2 linked regions of the Roseobacter denitrificans OCh 114 genome follow. Each later gene encodes a partner of the first gene's protein in a complex. Links are inferred from orthologs where the notes say so. Each region holds a gene or a part of one and is shown in the gene's direction. Other genes may lie near its edges.

Region 1 (7,877 bases):
GCACCTCGCAGCGGTCAAATTCGGCGAGGAACTCTCCACGCTGACCGACGGTCGCATTGCCGTCGAGGTTTTCCCGAACGAATCCCTCGGCAAGGAAATCGACCTGATCAACGGCATGCAACTTGGCACGGTGGACATGACGATCACCGGCGAAAGCCTGCAAAACTGGGCCCCGATGGCGGCGTTGCTGGCCGTACCCTATGCCTACAAATCCCTTGAGCATATGGACGAAGTCGCCTCTGGCGAAATCGGTGAACAGATCAAACAGCAGATCATCGAAAAGGCCCAAGTGCGCCCGATTGCGTTCTTTGCCCGTGGGCCGCGCAATCTGACGTCGCAACGCCCGATCACATCACCTGCAGACCTTGATGGCATGAAAATGCGCGTCCCGAACGTGCCGCTTTTCGTGGACGTCTGGAGCGCTCTGGGCGCATCGCCAACACCGATGGCATTCTCCGAGGTCTTTACCTCCCTGCAAAACGGCGTGATCGACGGTCAGGAAAACCCGCTTGCCCTGATCCGCTCGGCCAACTTCAATGAAGTCCAGGGCTATGTGAACCAGACCGAACATGTCCGGTCCTGGATTTACCTGACAATCGCGGAATCCACCTGGGCCAAACTGTCCGAGGACGATCAGAACGCCGTCATGCAGGCCGCAGCAACAGCGCAGGAATATGAGCGTGGTCTGCTGCTGGAAAGCCTCGCCGAAGATCGCGGCTATCTCGAAAGCAAGGGCATGACCTTCGTCGAGGTGGATGGCGCGGCGTTTCAGGCCGCTGCCAAGGACGCGGTTCTTGCCAACGTAAGCGAAGAAATCCGCCCCATCGTGGAATCGCTGTTCTCTGAATAAAACGCCCGCGAGAGCCGTCGGTCATCGACCCGGCGGCTCTTGCACCTATTTTAATGAAAGTCTGACGGATGCAGCGGATAGAACGGATCATCGTGGGTTTGGCCAGCGTCGGTGTCGGGCTGTCCTTTTTCGTTCTCATCTGTGCCGTCCTGACACAGGTTCTGGGGCGCACATTCGGATCATCCCCCGTCTGGACCGAAGAGCTGACGCGCTACGCGATGCTGTATACCGTGACCTTCGGGGCCGGACTGTCCCTGCGCTCCGGTGATCTGGTGAATGTAGACGTCGTCTGCGAAGCGCTCCCGGGCAAGGGGCCATGGCTGTTGCGACTGTTGTCTGCGAGCGCAACGCTCATCCTCTGCGTAATCCTGATCCCTGCGGCATGGAAATATGTGTCCATCGGGGCCTTTCAAACCTCGCCCGCCTTGGGCGTGCGCATGGATTACATCCATTTTTCAGTTCTCGCATTGCTCGCCTGCCTTGCGGTTTTTGCCCTGCTGAGGATCGTTTCGATGCTCTTTTTTGCCGGCACGGGTGAGCCGGTCAAACGTATGGATAGCTGACCATGGGCCTCACTGTTCTTATTGCCGTTTTCGTCATCGGTCTTGTCGTGGGCATCCCCGTGGCCATCACTCTCGGCCTGAGCTCCCTCTGCTATCTGCTGGTCACGGGTATTCCTGTGGTCGTCATGCCACAGAAAATGTATGCGGGCATGGATGTTTTCGTTTTGCTCAGCATCCCCGGCTTTATTCTCGCAGGCAACCTGATGAACCGGGGCGGTATCACGGAACGGATCATCCGCTTTGCCAATGCGCTGGTCGGTTGGATCAGGGGGGGCCTTGGCCTCACGAACGTGGGCGCGTCGATGCTGTTCGGGGGCATCACCGGCACGGCGGTGGCCGATGCGGCATCCATCGGCGGCGTCATGATACCGGGCATGAAAAAGGCCGGATACCCCGCCGATTTTTCTGCCGCCATCACCGCCGCCTCCTCCACCGTCGGGCCGATCATTCCGCCAAGCGTGCCGATGATCATCGTCGGGGCCTTGTCCGGTATCTCTGTCGGAAAGATGTTCCTGGCCGGAGCGATACCGGGCATTCTGCTGGGTATGGCGATGATGATCACCACCTATGTGATTGCGCGCCGCCGGAATTTTCCCAAACAGGAATGGCAGGGCGTGGGCGAAATCGGGCGGTCCTTTGCGGGCGCGTTCTGGGCGCTCGCGATGACCGCTTTGATCCTTTACGGTCTGCTCAGCGGCGTGGCGACACCGACGGAAACGGCAATCATCGCAAGTGTCTATGCCATGTTCATCGGGCTTGTCGTCTACCGCGAACTTCCGTTCCGTGAAATACCCAGGATCATTGTCGACAGCGCTGTTGCCGCATCGGGGATTCTGGTTCTGGTCGGGTTTGCGAATGTGTTCGGCTGGATCCTCGTCTCCGAGCGTATTCCACAGGCGATCGCCGCCGCTGTGTTGTCGTTCACGGAAAACAAATTCATCATCATCCTGATCATCAACGTCCTGCTGCTGATTGTCGGCATGTTCATGGAAACGATTGCGGCTCTGATCATCCTCTTTGTCCCGCTTCTGACGCTTGCGACCTCCGTGGGGATTGACCCGCTGCATTTTGCGACCTTCGCGGTGCTGAACCTGATGATCGGCCTGACCACCCCGCCCCTTGGCGTGTGCCTGTTTGTCTGCGCGGGGATCGCGCGATTGCCCTTGACCCCCGTTATCATCGCGATCCTGCCGTTTATCGCGACAAACATCATCGTTCTGTTGATGGTGTCCTACTTCCCCCCGCTGGCGACCTGGTTGCCCTCTGTCCTTATACCGTAAAAGGAGGTTTTCGTGACCACCACAATTTGCAGACTTCACAGCAAAGGTGACTTGCGCGTTGAGGAGATCGCTTCACCGCCTCTGGAAGCGGGCGACGTCGCGGTCGAAATTGCGCGCGGTGGCATCTGCGGATCAGACCTGCACTATTTCCAGCATGGTGGCTTTGGCCCGGTGCGCGTGAAAGAACCCATCATTCTGGGCCACGAAATCGCGGGCGTCGTGAAATCGGTCGCACCGGGCGTCACCGCTGTGGAACCGGGCGACAAAGTCGCGGTGAACCCCAGCCAGCCCTGCAATGATTGCCATTTCTGCACCCGCGAGGAATACCAGCATTGCCTGAACATGCGGTTTCTGGGCTCGGCCAGAACCTTTCCCCACGTGCAGGGGGGATTTCGCAGCATTCTGCCGGTGCAAGCATCCCAATGCGTCAAAGTGAGCGCACACACCGATATCGCACATGCCGCCTGCGCCGAGCCGCTGGCGGTTTGTCTGCATGCTGCAAATCAGGCGGGCGATCTGGCGGGCAAACGCGTTCTGGTCACCGGGGCCGGGCCGATTGGCGCGTTATGTGTTGCTGTGGCCAAGGCACGGGGTGCATCGAATATCGTGGTGACGGATCTTGTTGATTTCACCCTGTCCAACGCGAGCAAAATGGGGGCAACGCACTGCATCAATATCGCGACATCAGCCGACCTGATGGACGCCTTCAGGTCGCCCGAACAACAATTCGATGTTGTGTTCGAATGCTCCGGTGCGGAGGCCGCGATTGCTATGGCGATTGAATTTGTCCGCCCGCGCGGCACATTGGTTCAGGTCGGCGTCGCGGGGAGCCTGAATATCCCCATCAACGCCATTGTCGGAAAAGAAGTTTCGCTGAAGGGCACGCACCGTTTCCACCCTGAATTTGCCGATGCGGTCCGGATGATCGACGAAGGGGTGATCGACGTCGCCCCCATGATCACGCAGGTCTTTCCGGTGGAACAGGCACATGAGGCATTTGCGACCACGCTGGATCGCAACAAATCAATCAAGGTGCAGCTGTCGTTCCAGAGCGTCTGACGAAATACCTGAAGTATCAAGTATCACGTTGAAATCTTTGATTTCAGGCAGCGCCACGTGAACGAGGTTTGCCACGCAGCGAATTGGCGGGGTCCCTGCGGCACTTCTTTGCCAAGTGCCGTTGTTCTTGGACGCGCTGCGCCTTAGTCTGCCAATCGTCGCTCCGATTCCGTTCCAGCAAGGCTTTTCATGTCCGAAACACCGCACGCCCCCTATCAGGTTCTGGCGCGTAAATACCGCCCAGAGACCTTTGCCGACCTTGTTGGGCAGGACGCGATGGTTCAGACGCTGAAAAACGCGTTTGAAGCGGACCGCATCGCGCAGGCTTTCATCATGACCGGCATCCGCGGCACCGGTAAGACAACGACCGCCCGGATCATTGCCAAGGGCATGAACTGCATCGGCCCGGACGGCACGGGCAGGCCTACGACCGACCCCTGCGGGACCTGTGAACATTGCACCGCCATCATGGAAGGCCGCCACGTCGATGTGATGGAAATGGACGCGGCGTCCAATACCGGGGTCGCGAACATCCGGGAAATCATCGATTCCGTCCACTACCGTGCTGCATCGGCCCGCTACAAAGTCTATATCATCGACGAAGTGCACATGCTGTCCACCGGCGCATTCAACGCGCTGCTCAAAACGCTGGAAGAGCCGCCGGAACATGTGAAATTCATCTTTGCCACCACGGAAATCCGCAAGGTGCCTGTGACCGTGCTGTCGCGTTGCCAGCGGTTTGACCTGCGCCGCATCGAACCCGAGGTCATGATTGATCTGATGCGCAAAATTGCGACTGCCGAAGGGGCCGAAATCGCGCAGGACGCCATGGCTCTGATCGCGCGCGCGGCTGAAGGCTCCGCGCGGGATGCGACCTCGCTGCTGGATCAGGCCATCAGCCACGGCGCGGGAGAGACAACAGCCGCGCAGGTGCGCGCCATGCTTGGACTGGCCGATCGCGGGCGGGTGCTGGACCTGTTTGACATGATCCTGCGCGGGGATACTGCGGGCGCGCTCACCGAACTGTCGGCACAATATGCCGAAGGGGCCGACCCGATGGCCGTGCTGCGCGATCTGGCGGAGATCACCCATTGGGTGTCGGTGGTCAAGATCACCCCCGAAGCCGCCGAAGACCCCACCGTATCGCCCGACGAACGCAGCCGCGGCCTTGAGATGGCGGGAGCCTTGCCCATGCGCGTGTTGACGCGGCTGTGGCAGATGCTGCTGAAAGCCCTGGACGAAGTGGCAAGTGCCCCCAACGCAATGATGGCCGCCGAGATGGCGATCATCCGGCTAACCCATGTGGCGGATTTGCCCACGCCCGGCGAGTTGGTCCGCCAGCTCAAGGCGGACAACCCTCCGGCCCCCGCGCGCGGCAACACCGCCACGCAAAGCCCGGCACCGCAGGGCACAAACGCAACCGCCCATGCCACGGCAAGACCCGCGCCCCCGTCCGGTTCCGGCACGGTGGCGGCCCTTGCCGAGCAGCCGAATGAAGCCCTCGCGCGGTTTGTGAGCTTTGATCATGTGGTCGAACTGATCCGCGCCAACCGGGACGTAAAGCTCTTGGTTGAGGTCGAAGGCTGCGTGCGGCTGGCGCAATACCAACCCGGCCGGATCGAATTTGCACCGACAGAAAACGCGCCCGCCGATCTGGCGCAACGGCTTGGGCAGCGGCTGCAACTCTGGACCGGCAATCGCTGGGCCGTCACAATTGTGAATGATGCATCCGCGCCGACGATTGCCGAAAAGCGAGACGCCGCCGAACTTGATCTGCAAAGCAAAGCGCTCGAACACCCTTTGATGCAAGCGGTTCTGACGCAGTTTCCCAAGGCCCGCATCACCTCCATCAAAACCCCAGAGCAGATCGCGGCAGCCGCCGTTGCGAATGCCCTGCCGGAGGTCGAAGACGAGTGGGACCCCTTCGAGGACAGTTGAGCCCCTTGCGAGGGCGCCTCAAAACACGCATATCAAACGTAACGGATCACATAAGGACACAGCAGATGCTCAAAGGACTAGGTTCACTCGGCGATATGGCCGGCATGATGAAAAAAGCGCAGGAAATGCAGGCCAAGATGGCGCAGATGCAGGAAGACATGCAAAATGTGATCGTCGAAGGTGTTTCCGGCGCGGGTCTGGTCAAAGCCACCTGCACCGCCAAGGGCGAGTTGAAAGGTCTGGACATTGACCCGTCGATCTTCAACAGCGACGATAAGGAAGTCGTCGAAGACCTGATCCTTGCCGCGATCAAGGATGCGCAAACCAAGGCCGCCGAAAAGGCGCAGGAAGAAATGGCGAAGCTGACCGAAGGCATGGGCTTGCCAGCGGATATGAAGCTGCCGTTCTGAGCCCCCCTTCGCCGCAGACAACCGCCCGCGCGGCCCCCGCAAAACAGGCATGATGTGTGAGCAGCACAAAGGATATTGACGCGTTAATCGACCTGATGGCCAAGCTGCCCGGGCTTGGGCCAAGGTCTGCGCGCCGTACCGTGCTGCACCTCATCCGGAAACGCAGCCTGCTGCTCATCCCGCTGGCAGACACGCTGCAAACGGTCGCCGAGACGGCCCGCGAATGTCTGAACTGCGGCAATGTCGGCACGACGGATGTATGTGACATTTGCACCTGTGAAAAACGCGCCAATGGGGAACTCTGCGTGGTCGAGGATGTTGCCGACCTCTGGGCGATGGAGCGGTCCGGGATTTTCAAAGGGCGCTATCACGTTTTGGGCGGCACACTGTCCGCGCTGGACGCGGTCGGCCCGCAGGAATTGCGCATTCCCCGTCTGCTGGACCGTGTTCCCAGCGAAGGGATCACCGAGGTGATCCTCGCCCTGAACGCAACGATCGACGGCCAGACGACCGCCCATTACATCGCCGACAACCTCGAAGGTCAGGTCCGCCTCACGTCATTGGCGCAAGGCGTTCCGATCGGTGGGGAGTTGGATTACCTTGACGACGGCACGATCACCGCAGCGATGCGCGCGCGGAAATCCTTTTAGAGCGTCTGACGAAATACCACAAACATCAGGTATCACGTAACGCGTTGAAACCCTTGATTTCAGGCATCGCTCACGTGCTTCAGGTTTTTCGCATGACGCTTTAAATTAAGTCAGCCGTAGGCCGCATCGACGATGATTTCCACCTTCAACTCAGGACGCGCAAGCTTGGCCTCACCACAAGCGCGGGCCGGGGCGTGCCCTTCGGGAACCCATGCGTTCCACACTTCGTTCAGCCCGGCAAAATCACTCATATCCGCCAGCCAGATCGTCGCCCGCAGCATTTTCTCGCGCGATGAACCCGCCTTGATCAAAAGTGCATCCAGACGTCGCAAACACTCTGCGGTTTGCTCCTGAATTGTATCGCCCTCACCGACTTGACCGGTGATATAAGCAACACCTTGATGTTTCACGATTTTCGATGATCTGATGCCGGTTTCAATACGTTCAATCATGGTATGTCCTTTTTGATAAGATAGGGAAGGCCTGACCGCTTTGGTGCTGGAACACAAGCCATCGGCCCGGCCCCGAAACAAAAACCCCGGCGACAATGCACCGGGGATTGAATAAATCAGACAAGCCGCATGGGTTCAGCGTTTGTCCGCCGCTTCATCTTCGTCTTCATCGTCATGCGTGCCGTCGGGCAGGTTAAAGAAGCTATCCGCATCGGAGAAATCACCCGCTGACTCTTCTTCGTCATCCTTCGCGCTGTCACCTGACAGTGTAAACGTCTCCAGCCCTTCGATGGCGGTCGGGATCTTGGGCTCTGCCTCCATGCCGAGGCTTTGTTCCGTGCTGACCAATTTGCGGCGTTCGTCATCGCTCATCACCGGCGCATCGGCGGCCTTTTTGGCGGCAGCTTTCTGCACGGCCATGTCCAGTTCGGATTGCTTGCACAGCCCCAGTGCCACCGGGTCAATCGGTTGAATGTTGCTGATGTTCCAATGCGTGCGTTCGCGAATGGCCTGAATGGTCGGTTTGGTTGTCCCGATCAGCTTGCTGATCTGACCGTCTGTCAGTTCGGGGTGGAATTTGACCAGCCACAGAATGGATGCCGGACGGTCCTGACGTTTGGACAGCGGTGTATAACGTGGACCACGGCGCTTTTCCTCGCCCTGTGCTGCGGCATT
Region 2 (7,222 bases), 2.3 Mb from region 1 along the record:
GCAGTGCTGCCGAAATCCAAATTGGGAATGCAGATGTCATCGCCGACAAAAATGCAGGATGATGTGCTTCAAGCTGATTCAAATTCCGATCCCAGTTCCAAGTGGACGAAGGAGACTGGCGTCGAAGTCAATTTCCGACCCTCGAAACAAAAACAATAAATCATCTAATTACAAGCTATTCACTAAATCGGCGCGGTCATGAGGTCTGGAGAATATCGGCGCTGAGAGGCTGCTTCCGGCCCTCCCGGCACATGGACCGGTGAATAGCCCCGCCCGCATAACCCTTGAATGTAGTGGAAAAATCCGGCCAAAGCCGGATCGGGAGAACGGTTTCTCAAGGACAAGTGGCGGAGGAGGTGGGATTCGAACCCACGGTACGCTTTCACGCACGCCGGTTTTCAAGACCGGTGCATTCGACCACTCTGCCACTCCTCCGGTTGCACCGTCCTAGTGGCTGATAACCGATTCTGAAACCATGAATTTTCAGAGCATCCGGATCGGGGAATATTGCCACCTTGCCGTGTTTCAACTTCCCAGAGCGTTTATCCCGAGCTAAGTTGTCCCAAAGATCCTGTTTCAAACAGGGCGATGAGGTACCGCGCCCGCGGGCAATCAGGCTAGGATGGCGACATGAGCATATCTCGATTGACTCCTTACACTGCGATTTGCCGCCCCGTAATAGTCGTTATGGTTGTAGCCAGCACCTTTTTAAGCGGCTGCAACGACAGCGGCGCGTTCGACTTTCAAAGCGTTTTGCCGAATGCTCAGGCGGAGACCGAGAGTTCCGCCGAATCCGCATCGGACATGGCGTTCACTGATAAGGATGTGGAAGCGCCCGAAGTCTTTGCGGCCCAAGAGGCGGGTTTGTGGGATGGGCGTCCGTCCTTGGGCGGCGTTTGGGTCGCACACCCGGATGTTACGGAACCTGAACGCGTTTTGATCCGCAATCAGGTGAATGGGCAATCTGTCGTCGGCGCGCTGTTTCGCCGCGAACGCGAAATACCGGGTCCGCGCTTGCAACTGTCATCTGATGCAGCCGAAGCGCTCGGTGTGCTCGCCGGTGCCCCGGCCGAGTTGAATGTCGTGGCCTTGCGCAAGGAGAAAATCCCCCGGCGCCCCGCCGAGCCGCAAACAACACAGGCTGGCGAAACGACGCTGGACCCGATCGCGGTTGCCAGTGCCGCCATTGACGCGGCTGAACCGGTGCAATCCAGCCTGCCCGTGTCGTCTCTGGACAAGCCCTTCGTTCAGGTTGGAATCTTCAGCATCGAGGCAAATGCACAGCGCGTCGCACAGCAGATGCGCGGCGCTGGAATGATGCCATCCGTGCGCGCACAGGACTCCGGCGGCAAGGCGTTCTGGCGGGTCCTGGTCGGCCCGGCGAGTTCGATATCCGAGCGCGAAAAACTGCTCGCGCAAACCAAGGCAGAAGGCTATTCAGACGCCTATGTCGTGACAAACTGACCCGTCAGCGAGGAAAAAACATGTTTCGTATCCTTCTTGCCGCTTTTGTTCTGGTTGCATCGACACTGACCGCAGCGGCCTTTGAAACCAGAGCCAGTGCTGCTTTTGTAATGGATCAGACCACCGGCACCGTGCTGCTCAATAAAAACGCCGACGCGCCCTTGCCGCCGGCCTCCATGTCCAAACTGATGACGCTTTACATGGCATTCGAAGCCGTGCGGCGCGGCAAGGCCGACGGCGGGCTGGACCTAAATGAACGCTTGCCCGTGTCCGAACATGCGCAGTCCTACGGCGGCTCCAGCATGTTCTTGCGCTCCGGCGAGACGGTCAGTGTCGAGGATTTGCTGCGCGGCATCATCGTCGTGTCAGGCAACGATGCCTGTGTGGTCATCGCCGAAGCGCTTTCGCCTGATGGAACGGAATACGGCTTTGCGCGCATGATGACACAGCGCGCGCAACAGCTTGGTATGAACAACTCCGTTTTCATCAACGCCAGCGGATGGCCGCAAACCGGGCATGTGATGTCGATGCGCGATCTTGCCATTCTGGCTGACCGGCTGATCACCGATTTCCCAGAATTCTACCCGATGTTTGCGGAGACCGAATTCCCCTTCGACAACCGTGTGCCCAGCAACAGCCGCAACCGCAACCCGGTGCTGACCATGGGTATTGGCGCGGACGGGTTGAAAACCGGCCACACGCAAGAGGCCGGATACGGTCTTGTCGGCTCGGCCAAGCAAGGTGATCGGCGGATCATCTTTGTCATCACCGGGTTGGAGACGACAGCGGCGCGCGCGCAGGAAAGCCAGGCCATCGTGAACTGGGCCTTCAGACAATTCGCCATGCGCGACATTGGCAAGGCAGGTCAGGAATTTGCCAAGGCGGACGTCTGGATGGGCAGCAGCCCGCAGGTCGGGCTGGTCGCAGCCGAGGACATGAGCGTGTTGATGCCCGCCCTTGCGGAGCGTGAAATCGAGGCCGAGGTGGTGTTTACCGGCCCGATCGAGGCACCAATCGCCAAAGGGGACCCGCTGGGAGAGCTCGTGTTCACTCCTGAGGGTCTGCCGGAAATGCGCCTGCCGCTGGTGGCGGATCAAGACGTGCCGAGTGGCGGTTTTGTCACCCGCATGATGACGGCAGCCATGGTTCTGGTCACGACGCTGATACAGGGGCCAGAGGAACAGTCGTGATATCGCGCACCCGCGACACCGGGTTTTTCATCACCTTTGAGGGCATTGACGGGTCGGGCAAATCCACCCAATCCAAAAGGCTTGCCGCCCATTTGCGCGCAAGCGGCCACGAGGTCGTCGAAACCCGCGAACCGGGTGGCTCTCCGGGGGCGGAGGAAATCCGCGCGCTTGTCTTGCAGGGTGATCCCGACCGCTGGTCCGCCGAGACGGAGATCCTTTTGTTTACAGCCGCGCGGCGCGACCATATGGAGCGGTTGATCCTCCCTGCCCTGGCGGATGGGAAAATCGTCATATGTGACCGGTTTGCCGATAGCACGCGCATGTATCAGGGCCTGTCGCGCGGCGATCTGCGACAGGTCGTGGACACGCTGCATGAGCTGATGATTGGCCGCGAACCCGACCTCACCGTGCTGATTGATATGGACCCGGCCATCGGGCTGTCCCGGGCGCTGTCGCGACAAACCGCTGACGAGCGTTTTGAAGCCTTTGGCGAGGATTTGCAGACGAGGATGCGCGCCGGTTTTCTGGCACTGGCGCAGGAGTTCAAAGCCCGCTTTCGCCTTGTGGATGGCGGGCGGGATGCCGACAGTGTCGCAGCGGAGGTGATCAAGATCGTCGATCAGGCGCTGGCATGACGGCCCCCGATCAAATTGAAGGCGCGCCGCACCCGCGCGACACGCCGCAGGTTTTTGGTCAAGCCACTGCCGAACAGGGGTTTCTGGACGCATATGCAACGGGACGCCTGCATCATGCATGGTTGCTCACCGGGCCGCGCGGTGTGGGCAAGGCGACGCTGGCATGGGCGATCGCGCGGTTTTTGCTGGCCACACCACCGCAAGAGGATGAGGGCCTCTTCGGTGCGCCACCCGCCCCCACAACGCTCGCGATCGACCCCGAACATCCCGTTGCACGACGGATTGCGGCCGGCGCAGAGCCCGGCCTGAAACATATCACACGGTCCGAAAACGAGAAAACCGGGCGCATGCGTGACGTGATCGCCGTCGATGACATCCGCGGCCTGTCGTCGTTTTTTCAACTCTCTGCCACGGAAGGCGGGCGGCGGGTTGTCATCGTGGATGCTGCGGATGAGATGAACCCGCAGGCCGCAAACGCCCTGTTGAAGATGCTTGAGGAACCCCCGGCGCGCGCCACGTTGATCCTTATCAGCCATCAACCCTCCGGCCTTTTGCCAACGATCCGCTCGCGGTGCCGGGTATTGCGCCTCGGCACACTGCAGCCGGAGGATATGGAAAAAGCGCTCACGCAGGCAGGAATTGATCCCGCCGGGCATGGGCCTGCACTGGCCGAGTTATCAGGCGGGTCGGTCGGGGCCGCCGTGCGGCTGTCAAACTTCGATGGCCTGAAAACATATGCGGAGCTTGTTCAACTGATCATCGCGCTGCCGCAGTTCGACCGGGCGCGCGCGTTGAAACTGGCCGAAGCAGCCGCCGCGCGCGGGGCTGAGACGAAACGCGATCTGCTGTTCGTGCTGCTCGATTTGCTCATGTCGCGTCTGGCGCGCGCCGGGGCAACGGGCCTGCCCCCTACGGTCGAGGCCACGCCCGGCGAGGCGGCGACCTTGATGCGCCTGTCGCCCGACCCTGCTGCCGCGCGGGCCTGGGCCGAAATCGCGCAGGAAACAAGTGCGCGCGCGCGCCATGGCCTTGCGGTGAACCTTGACCCTGCGGCTCTGGTCCTAGATACCCTCATCAAGATCAGCCAAACACGTGTGGCCTAGCACACGATGCGCGGCGGCAGTATTGAGCAGACCATGAGCACGCAACCACATATCACCGACAGTCACTGCCACCTCGATTTCCCTGATTTCGAGGGACGTATCGACGAGGTTGTGGCCAATGCCGCAGAGGCTGGCGTCATGCGCATGGTGACGATCTGTACCAAACTCAGGAACGAGCCCGCCGTGCGCGCCATCGCCGAGGCACATGCGCCGATCTTCTATGCCGCCGGAACGCATCCGATGAGTGCGGCAAGCGAACCGCTGGCGAGCGTCGAGCAACTGATCACCCTTGCCAAGCATCCGAAATTCGTGGGGATCGGCGAAACCGGGCTGGATTACCACTATACCGCCGAGAGTGCGCAGGTGCAGAAAACCTCGCTCCGCATTCACATTGATGCCGCACGGGAAACCGGCTTGCCGCTGATCATCCACGCGCGTGATGCCGATGAGGATATGGCCCGCATCCTGCGCGAGGCCTATGATCAGGGTGCCTATACCTGCGTGATGCATTGCTTTTCATCCTCTGCCGCGTTGGCCAGAGTCGCGCTTGATATGGGGTTCTATCTGTCGATGTCGGGCATCACGGCCTTTCCCAAGTCGCAGGCCCTGCGGGATATTTTTGCCGCCGCCCCGATCGATCGTATTCTGGTGGAAACCGACGCGCCCTATCTGGCCCCCCCACCCCACCGGGGCAAACGCAACGAACCGGCTTACACCGCCCATACCGCGCGGCGCGCTGCTGAGACCTTTGGGATGGACTACAGCGAATTTGCAGCGCAACTTGAGTTGAATTTCGACCGGCTGTTTGCCAAAGCCGCAGCCTATGAGCTTGCCGCGTGATGGATCAAATGGAGTTCACCATATTGGGGTGCGGTTCTTCCGGCGGTGTGCCACGTCTGGGCGGCCTTTGGGGCGATTGTGACCGGCATAACGCAAAGAACCGGCGGCGCCGCTGTTCCTTGCTGGTGGAGCGTATTGGCCCGGATGGCCGCACAACGGTGCTGATTGATACCTCCCCCGATCTGCGCGAACAGCTGCTGAGCGAAAACATCGGGCGGCTGGACGGGGTCGTCTATACCCATAGCCACGCGGATCATGTGCACGGCATTGATGATTTGCGCATGATCGTTTTCAACATGCGCGCGCGCCTGCCGGTCTGGGCCGATATCCCGACCAAGGACGCGTTGATGCAGCGGTTTGGCTATGTGTTTGTACAGCCCGAGGGGTCGAATTATCCCCCGATCCTCGACATGAACACGATTGACGGGGATGTGACGATTGATGGTGCCGGTGGCCCGGTGACGCTCTCGCCGTTTCTGGTGGGACATGGCGGTATGGACGCACTGGGGTTTCGTATCGGCGACGTCGCCTATCTGCCGGATGTGGCGCAGATACCCCAGGGCGTGTGGCGCAAACTGAACGGGCTGGAGTGCTGGATCGTGGATGCGTTGCGGCGCGACCCGCATCCGACGCACTCCCATCTCGCGCAGACCCTCGAATGGATCGAGCAGGTGAAACCAAAATCTGCCGTTTTGACCAATATGCATATTGATCTTGACTATGAAACCGTGATGGCGGAAACGCCGGATCATGTACAACCGGCCTATGATGGCTTGCGGCTGACCTACCCCACGACCTGAGCCTCACCCTCTTTTACGCCCCCCTCGCCGTGAAGATACGCAGCGGCACAACGAGGCACCATGCAAACCCTTCTTGATGTCATCCTGCCCGTCTTTCTCGTAATCGGGTTCGGGTATGTGGCTGTGTGGAAGGGGCTTTTCCCGATCTCAGGCATTGATGGGGTCATGCGCTTTACCCAAGGTTTCGCGATCCCCTGCCTGCTGTTCAAGGCCATCGCGGAAATTGATCTGGGCAGTTCGTTTGATCCCGGTCTGCTGGTCAGTTTCTATGCCGGGGCGACCACATGCTTTTTCGCGGGGATGACCGGTGCGCGCCTGTTGTTCAAACGCGACTGGGAAGACTGTGTGGCCATCGGCTTTTGCTGTCTTTTTTCAAATTCGGTGCTGCTGGGCCTGCCGATCACGGAGCGCGCTTACGGGGCCGAAGCGCTCACCGGAAACTTTGCCATTGTCGCGCTGCATTCGCCCTTTTGCTACGGCCTTGGCATCACCGTGATGGAGATCACCCGCAACCGGGGTAAATCCCCGCTGCTGATGGCCCGTTCAGTGGGGCGGGCGATGTTTCGCAACGGGCTGGTCATCGGGATTGCGCTGGGGTTTTTGGTCAATGTCACGGGGATGCCGATCCCCAGTGTGGTCAATGACGCGCTGTCACTGATCATTCAGGCGGCGTTGCCTGCGGCCCTTTTCGCCTTGGGCGGTGTGTTGATACAATACAAACCCGAGGGCGATCTGCGTGCCATTGCCATGGTTTGTGTCATTGCTCTGATCCTGCACCCGGCGCTGATGTGGGGGTTTGGTACCACGCTTTCCGTGCCTCCGGATGCGTTCCGCTCGGGCGTGCTGACGGCGGCCATGGCGCCCGGGTTCAATGCCTATATCTTTGCCAATATGTACGGACGCGCCCGACGGATCGCAGCATCATCCGTGCTGCTGGCGACGCTTGGGTCAATCCTGACCGTCTGGGTCTGGTTGATGCTGTTGCAGGGCGTCTGAGGCGCGCATCTGCGCAAAAAGCTGCCCCGGTGCATGTGGCGGGGCGCGCAGGCCGGCAAGGCGCATCATATGCCACGCCAAGACCTGATTGCTGCTGAGGACCGGCAGGCCAAGGCGCGTTTCGAGGGGGTCAATCACGTCCAGTGTGCGCAGGTTCGTGCAAGACAGAAACAGCCCGTCGACATCAGCATTTT

What was found. The genes of interacting proteins can lie anywhere in the genome.
Region 2: the proteins of RD1_RS04825 (region 1) and RD1_RS15945 are in contact, whole or in part, in a cryo-EM structure (PDB 8GIZ), measured with the Escherichia coli proteins. The link is inferred for Roseobacter denitrificans OCh 114 from one-to-one orthologs.

What each region holds. Positions count from the first base shown.
Region 1 is NC_008209.1:1,006,724-1,014,600, reverse strand. The notes cover bases 3,373-6,315. They hold RD1_RS04825 (DNA polymerase III subunit gamma/tau), read left to right. Parts: upstream 3,373-3,941; coding sequence 3,942-5,690; downstream 5,691-6,315. Other genes in these bases: recR (recombination mediator RecR), read left to right, coding at 6,157-6,315; RD1_RS04820 (YbaB/EbfC family nucleoid-associated protein), read left to right, coding at 5,756-6,100; RD1_RS04830 (L-idonate 5-dehydrogenase), read left to right, coding at 3,373-3,752. Outside these bases: RD1_RS04845 (TRAP transporter substrate-binding protein), read left to right, coding at 1-850; RD1_RS04840 (TRAP transporter small permease), read left to right, coding at 919-1,413; RD1_RS04835 (TRAP transporter large permease), read left to right, coding at 1,416-2,693; more of RD1_RS04830, read left to right, coding at 2,706-3,372; more of recR, read left to right, coding at 6,316-6,750; RD1_RS04810 (RidA family protein), read right to left, coding at 6,861-7,202; RD1_RS04805 (DUF1013 domain-containing protein), read right to left, coding at 7,338-7,877. UniProt on the Escherichia coli protein: Part of the beta sliding clamp loading complex, which hydrolyzes ATP to load the beta clamp onto primed DNA to form the DNA replication pre-initiation complex.
Region 2 is NC_008209.1:3,333,830-3,341,051, forward strand. What follows is about bases 2,340-5,338. They hold RD1_RS15945 (DNA polymerase III subunit delta'), read left to right. Parts: upstream 2,340-3,285; coding sequence 3,286-4,392; downstream 4,393-5,338. Other genes in these bases: RD1_RS15935 (D-alanyl-D-alanine carboxypeptidase family protein), read left to right, coding at 2,340-2,654; tmk (dTMP kinase), read left to right, coding at 2,651-3,289; RD1_RS15950 (TatD family hydrolase), read left to right, coding at 4,426-5,232; RD1_RS15955 (MBL fold metallo-hydrolase), read left to right, coding at 5,232-5,338. Also shown: RD1_RS15930 (SPOR domain-containing protein), read left to right, coding at 631-1,464; more of RD1_RS15935, read left to right, coding at 1,485-2,339; more of RD1_RS15955, read left to right, coding at 5,339-6,032; RD1_RS15960 (AEC family transporter), read left to right, coding at 6,093-7,028; RD1_RS15965 (maleate cis-trans isomerase family protein), read right to left, coding at 6,981-7,222. UniProt on the Escherichia coli protein: Part of the beta sliding clamp loading complex, which hydrolyzes ATP to load the beta clamp onto primed DNA to form the DNA replication pre-initiation complex.